3 regions of the Alistipes sp. D31t1_170403_E11 genome follow, and region 3 is predicted to be linked to each of the others. Evidence: riboswitches for the same ligand, from Rfam matches in the RefSeq annotation. Region 3 holds a riboswitch; each other region holds the start of a gene.
What was found. Region 3 has a riboswitch for cobalamin ahead of I2E69_RS09960 (PL29 family lyase N-terminal domain-containing protein). Riboswitches for the same ligand answer to the same signal wherever they lie in the genome.

Region 1 (2,199 bases), on a different contig from region 3:
ACAAGCGTCCCGTGCGTTTTTTCGGCCGCGAGACGAACCTGCACTCAGCCTGGGATACGAACATTCCCGAAGCGGTGCACAACTGGAGTTACAGCGAGTGGCAGCAGCAGATCGACCGGCTGACGGACGAAGAGGCTGCACAGATCGTAGCGGGGGAGCCTGCCGACTGGGTGAAGGAGACGCACGAAATCTGCAAAGAAATTTACGACTTCAGCCCCGAGGGGACGAAAATCTCGTACGACTACATTTTCAAGTATACGCCCGTCGTTGAAAAGCAGTTCCTGCGCGGCGGACGCCGCCTGGCACGCCTGCTAAACGAGATATACCAATAAATAAACACGAAACAGCGGGGCAGCCCGCATTACGAAAAAGCCGTCGTCCTTCGGGAACGATGGCTTTTTCGGTGTCGGCACGGGTTATTCGCCCGGTTTGTGGCGGTAACCCTCTTCGTCATAAACCGGACGGTCGTCCTCGACGATCTCGTCGATCCCGTCCGGAATACGGTCGTCGACCGGAATCTCGGTATCCACCAAATCGTCTTCGACCAGGGTCTCGTCGCGTTCGTCGCGGGCGTAGCCGTTGTTTTCGGTGGAAAGGACCGTGCGGTCGTTCCGGATTTCTATCTTTCCCATGGTTTTCAGTTTTTTAAATCGTTCCACCGATCTGCGGCAACAACAATACCACATTTATGCGACGACACGGTCACGGCCCGAACTCCCCCGGGAGGCATGCACAGCTACGCCGGATAGCTTTTGTTCACAAAATGTTCATTAAAAGCCCCGGAGGGTATTCGCTTTCCAGGGAACTATCCCTATATTTGTTTCCGTGCAAGGTTCTCCGCCGGCGGCTGCCGGCATGAGATCAAAAGGGAACTCCTGTGAAAATCAGGGACTATTCCCGTAGCTGTAAGCTCCGTTGCGTTCCGCACACTCTTTATGCCACTGTCCGCAGGGACGGGAAGGCGTGCGGGAGGAGCGAGTCAGAAGACCTGCCTTGCCGGGAACGGTATCCGCCTTCGGGATTTAGGGCGATACCCGGACCATTTTACACTGTCAATGTTTTCGACGAAAGAACGCCTCTCCCACGGTCACCGCAGGAGGGAACGGGACTTCGCACAGCGCCGGCACATAACAAATATGGGATAGATATGGGTATTTCGGAGATTTACATCGTCAAACGCGACGGCAAACGCGCAGCCTTCTCGGTCGAGAAGATCAAACGCGCGATCAGCAAAGCATTTCTCTCCGTAGGCGGATATGCCACGGACGACGACCTCACGTCGGTGCTGAGCCGCGTGCATGTGGCCGACGGCATGAACGTCGAGGAGATTCAGAACCAGGTGGAAGTGGCCCTGATGGCCGAACGTTATTTCGCCGTAGCCAAGAGCTACATGCTCTACCGCCAGAAACACACCGAGGACCGCGAAGACCGCGAAAAACTCGAATTCCTGATCAACTACTGCGATGCGTCGAACCCCGCGACGGGTTCGAAATACGATGCCAACGCCAACGTCGAAAACAAGAACATCGCCACGCTGATCGGAGAACTTCCGAAGCAGAACTTCATCCGCCTGAACCGCCGCCTGCTGACCGACCGCATCAAGGAGATGTACGGCAAAGAACTGTCGGACAAATACATGCGCCTGCTGAAAAACCATTTCATCTACAAAAACGACGAGACATCGATGGCCAACTACTGCGCCTCGATCACGATGTACCCGTGGCTGCTGGGCGGCACGCTGTCGGTGGGCGGCAATTCGACGCGCCCGACGAACCTCAAATCGTTCTGCGGCGGGTTCGTCAACATGGTCTTCATCGTCTCGTCGATGTTGTCGGGAGCCTGCGCCACACCCGAATTCCTGATGTACATGAATTATTTCGTCGAGCAGGAATACGGCGAAGACTACTACAAGCATGCGGACAAGGTCGTCGACCTCTCGAAAAAACAGCGTACGATCGACAAGATGATCACCGACTGCTTCGAGCAGATCGTTTACTCGATCAACCAGCCCACCGGGGCGCGCAACTTCCAGGCCGTGTTCTGGAACGTCGCCTACTACGACCGTTACTATTTCGAATCGCTCTTCGGGGAATTCGTCTTCCCGGACGGTTCGAAACCCCACTGGGAGTCGTTGTCATGGTTGCAGAAGCGCTTTATGACGTGGTTCAACCGCGAGCGCACGAAAACCGTCCTGACGTT
Region 2 (2,199 bases), on a different contig from region 3:
GTCTTGCCGTTGAGTTCGGGCTTGGTGATCAGGATGCGGCGCGAAATCATCGTCTTGTCCTGGATCATCGGCGCGGCGTCGACCTCCCGGCCGAGCAGGGCGACCAGCGCTTCGACATCACGCGGCGCAGCTACCAGCAGGATCCGGTCGCCGCAGTGGAGCGCCGTATCAGCGTCGGCCAGTTCGGGACTTCCGCCGGGACGGCTGATGCGCGAGATGACGAAATCGCGCAGCGCAAGGCTGTGGATATCGGCAATGGTTTTTCCATCGACGGCCGCATTGGTGATCTCGACGGAAAGACGACGGGATACCGCGTCTTTCTGTACATCCATGCCCTGTCCGGCGGCGGCTTCTTCCTTCTGCACATTGATACGCAGCAGGTAGCGAAGTCCGACCAGCGTGAGGATGGCCCCGATGACACCCAGCGGGTAGGCCACGGCATAACCCGTGGCGATGTCCGGCGCATCGGCCCCGGCATGCAGGTCGCTGAAAGCCTGCTGGGCGGCGCCCAGGCCCGGCGTATTCGTAACAGCGCCCGACATCACGCCGACCATCGTCGTTATGGAAAGGCCTGTGATATAATAAAGCGCGACCGTCGTGGCGACGCCGAGCAGCACTACCAGCACAGCCAGCTTATTCAGGGTAATACCGCCTTTGCGGAAAGACGAAAAGAATCCGGGGCCGACCTGCAGACCGATGGAATAGACGAAAAGGATGAGTCCGAACTCCTTGAGAAAGTGCATCAGGTGCTGGTCGATATTCATTCCGAAGTAGCCGAAGGCGATGCCGACGAACAGGATGCCCGTCACTCCCAGCGACACACCGGCGACTTTCAGTTTGCCCAACATGATGCCCAATGCAACGACCAGTGCCAGGATCAGCACCGAGTGGGCAACTCCGCCGCCCCAAAGCGACTCGGACCCAAATAATAATCGTTCGAGTAATTCCATAAGCGTCATCCTCATCAAACCGACCCTGATCCGGTAAAAACCGCGTGCCGGAAAGGCACGAATCCGGAGGCAGGCCGAAACAAAAACCATTCAGTAATTACAGCCGATATCAAATGCCCATTCCGCGGGGTTACCTGATGTCGAATCGATCTGGCAGGTCTTCTGACTGACTCCCGTTCCGAAGCCTTCCCGATCCCCTTAGGGACCAGTGGCCGAGATGTTCGGAACGAAAACGGAGCTACACAGCAGCGGGTCTGTCCGGGACTTACACCCGATTCCCTTTTCACTCCCTCCCGCATCCGGGAACAGGAGAACCAAACCTGTGGCAAAGATAGCGGTTATTCCCGAAAAACTGGTCGAAAGTCCGGATTATTTTCGCAAAACGGCGTCACGACGCGCTGAGGCAGGCATTTCCAGACCCGGAAACAAATTACCCCCGTTCCGGAAAAAACAGGCCGGAACCGGGGTAAGGGAAAAGACCGGCATGTCACAGCTCGACAGCCGAAAGATCGGCAAAAGCCTGCCGGTAGTCCCGTTCGGCAGACAAAGCCTGATTGACCGTATCGTAATACAGCCCTATCTCGACGATGTAATCCAACAACGATATTTCGCCTGCGTTCAAGGCTTTGGCCAGCAATTCCGTGTTGTTGAGCGACGACAGCGAAGCACGGTATTTGGCCGCCGTCTGCCGCAGCCCGTCGGCACGCAGGTAGAGCGTTTGCAGTTGGTCGTAAAACTGCTGCCGGGCCTCCTCCTGCCGGGCTTCCGCCGCAATGACAGCGGTTTTGGCCTGCTTCACCTTGTTCTTGTTGCCCCACAGGGGAATCGACATTCCGACCGTGACGCCCTGGTAAGCCTGTCCCAGCGTCTTTTCACGCATATAACCCGCCGAAAAGGTCGGCAGGGCCTGCGTCTTGTTGAGCTTCACCTCCTTTTTACTCACTTCGACCTGGGTGCGGACGTATTGCAGCAGCGGATTCTGCTGCTCGGCATCGGCATACCACGCCTCGAAATCGGCGGGCAGCTCCTGTGCGCCGTAAAGCATATCGTCGAACTGCACGGGAGCACCGCCGTTGAGCCGCGCCAGTTGCGAGAGCAGGGCGGCGCGTTCAACCTCGATGCGCGCCATTTCACCCTCGACGGCCGAGAGGTTCAACTGTACCTTGTTGTACTCCAACCGGTTGGCGTCGCCGCGTTCCAGCCGTTCGCCATAGCCTTCGGCCAGCGTTCGGGCGTATCGGAGCCGTTT
Region 3 (2,199 bases):
CGAGAAGGCCGCCATGGCCAAGGGTACGCCCCGCGAATGGCTGCACGAAACCGCCGTCGCGTGCCGGGTGATCTACGACTGGCAGCGGGCCGACGAGACCTACGACAAGCAGTTCGTGCTGGACACCTACCTGCTGCCCGAAAGCCAGTTGATCAAGGCCTCGTACCGCCTGGCTGCGGTGCTCAACGAATTGTTCGGTTAGTAGGAGGACCTCCGGGGACAAAAAAACAGCAGGGAATCTCACGATTGCCTGCTGCCCCCGGGAGGTTGCCTTTCGAAACTGATTTTCGGTTGTAAACTGCTAACGACCGCAGGAGCAGGGCAAAGGCTCCGGCGTGTGCGGGATGCTGCGCAGCAGCAGGGTGCTAACGGCACTTCGCGTCCGGTTTCCGGGCAGGCGATGTGCCGTTTGCGCACTGTCGGCCTTCGTGCCGTTCTGCATGCGTGGGGAGGGTTGTTGCGTGAACCGGTTGAAAGGAGTTTTCGGAGGGCCGCGCGGGCACATACAAAAACAGCAGGGAATCTCACGATTGCCTGCTGCCCCCAGGAGGTTGCCCTCCTAAAACTACTAACCCAAACTTAAATAAATGAAGAAACCTCACTGCGGTTGCTGTTCCGCAGTTGACTGGAATAAGTACAAAGCGCGTGCCAGAGTTGCTGCGGTGTCAGTCGGGAAAAGGGCGCATTTTGGTCGAAACGGTCCGGCCTGTTGTGCAGAAGCGGTTTTCGTATCCTGTGCAAATAATCCGCCGGATCGTTTGCATCCTGCCGATAAAAGCTGTACCTTCGCGGTGCAATGGTTTCCCCATGGAGGGGAATTAAAAGGGAATGCCGTGTGAATCGGCAACAGTTCCCGCTGCTGTGAGTCCCGCCCGAAAGGGCATTTTCGTCGCGACAATCTGAGCCACTGGTCCTCCGGGACCGGGAAGGCGTTGCGCCGGGGGACAAGTCAGAAGACCTGCCTTGCGAGATAGGGTGTTTGCTCCTGCGGAGAAAGGGAGCGCCTGAAGTCGTTACCGGCGGTTTTCCGTACGTACTTATTTACTTCAGCCTTCTTTTTCCATTGGGAGCGAACCTCTTCGGACAGACTTTTTTACGGTCGGATGAGGAAGTCGTCGCCATGCTTTGCCGGGTCATTATGCCTGTTTCTGCCTGTGCGGTATCCACCGTGATGTTTGTCCGTTACGGACGAGACAGAACAGATGGAACCATTAACTGAAAAACAAAGCATGATGAAAAAGTTACTTATGATCTGCTCCTGGGCACTGCTCCTGGGCGGCTGCAAGAGCGAATCGGGCCCCTCGGACCCGGACGGAGACAAACCCGTACCCCCTCCCTCGGCTGAACTGTTACAGAAAATCGAAGACCTGAACGCCGGACTGGTCTCGCTGAAAGCGCTGGCTGAAGCCGTGTCGCGTTCGGAAGTGCGGGCGCTGGACGAGGCCGAAGGCAGCGTGCTGCTTACGTTTCGCGACGGTACGCAGATTACGGTAGCCTGCGATGCAGAGGCCGCGGCGGCGCCGCTGGTGGGCATTGCCGCCGACGGAGACGTTTATTACTGGACGCTGGCCGCGGAGAAGGATACTCCCTGGCTGAAAGATGCCGCCGGAGCGAAAATGCCTGTTTCGGGACCTGTTCCCGTCATGGGGCGCGATGATAAAGGTTTCTGGACCGTGACGACGGATGCCGCCGCAACGCCGTGGCAGATCGTGAACGCCGCCGGAAACCCGATCGAAACCACGGGCGACGAGCGGGTGGCCCTGTTCCGGTCGGTAACGGCCGGGGACGGCAAGGTGGAGATACTGCTGGCGGACGGCGGGACGCTTTCGGCTGCGCAGGTCAACGACCTGAGTGCCGCGGGAACGGCCAACTGCTATGTGGTTCCGGCTCCCGGAAAGTATGTTTTCAATGCCAAAGTGCGCGGAAACGGCGCCGGTGAGGGTGTCGGTTTCGAGCCGGCGATCTCCCTGACGGACGGCATGACGGCCGACTGGCTGTGGACCGATTCCGAGGGGCTTGTTTCGGACGTTGCCTTCGACAAGACCTCCGGCGACATCTCCCTGACGGTCGGCGACGGCAGGGGCAACTCCCTCGTCGCCCTGATGGAAGACGGCGTAATTGTATGGAGCTGGCACGTCTGGGTAACGGATGCCCCGCAGACGATGACCTACAAGAACGGCACGGTGTTCATGGACCGCA

Region 1: it holds a riboswitch for cobalamin, as region 3 does, so the genes downstream of both, nrdD (anaerobic ribonucleoside-triphosphate reductase) here and I2E69_RS09960 (PL29 family lyase N-terminal domain-containing protein) in region 3, are expected to answer to the same signal.
Region 2: it holds a riboswitch for cobalamin, as region 3 does, so the genes downstream of both, I2E69_RS07255 (putative transporter) here and I2E69_RS09960 (PL29 family lyase N-terminal domain-containing protein) in region 3, are expected to answer to the same signal.

What each region holds. Positions count from the first base shown of each region.
Region 1 covers NZ_JADNHQ010000003.1:195,309-197,507, reverse strand. The annotation lists gene I2E69_RS07290 (S1/P1 nuclease) at 1-332, shown strand, start outside; gene I2E69_RS07285 (hypothetical protein) at 417-632, opposite strand; cobalamin riboswitch at 814-1,011, shown strand; gene nrdD (anaerobic ribonucleoside-triphosphate reductase) at 1,148-2,199, shown strand, end outside.
Region 2 covers NZ_JADNHQ010000003.1:189,002-191,200, reverse strand. The annotation lists gene I2E69_RS07255 (putative transporter) at 1-950, opposite strand, end outside; cobalamin riboswitch at 1,085-1,284, opposite strand; gene I2E69_RS07250 (TolC family protein) at 1,438-2,199, opposite strand, start outside.
Region 3 covers NZ_JADNHQ010000004.1:163,478-165,676, forward strand. The annotation lists gene I2E69_RS09955 (S1/P1 nuclease) at 1-202, shown strand, start outside; cobalamin riboswitch at 781-981, shown strand; gene I2E69_RS09960 (PL29 family lyase N-terminal domain-containing protein) at 1,233-2,199, shown strand, end outside.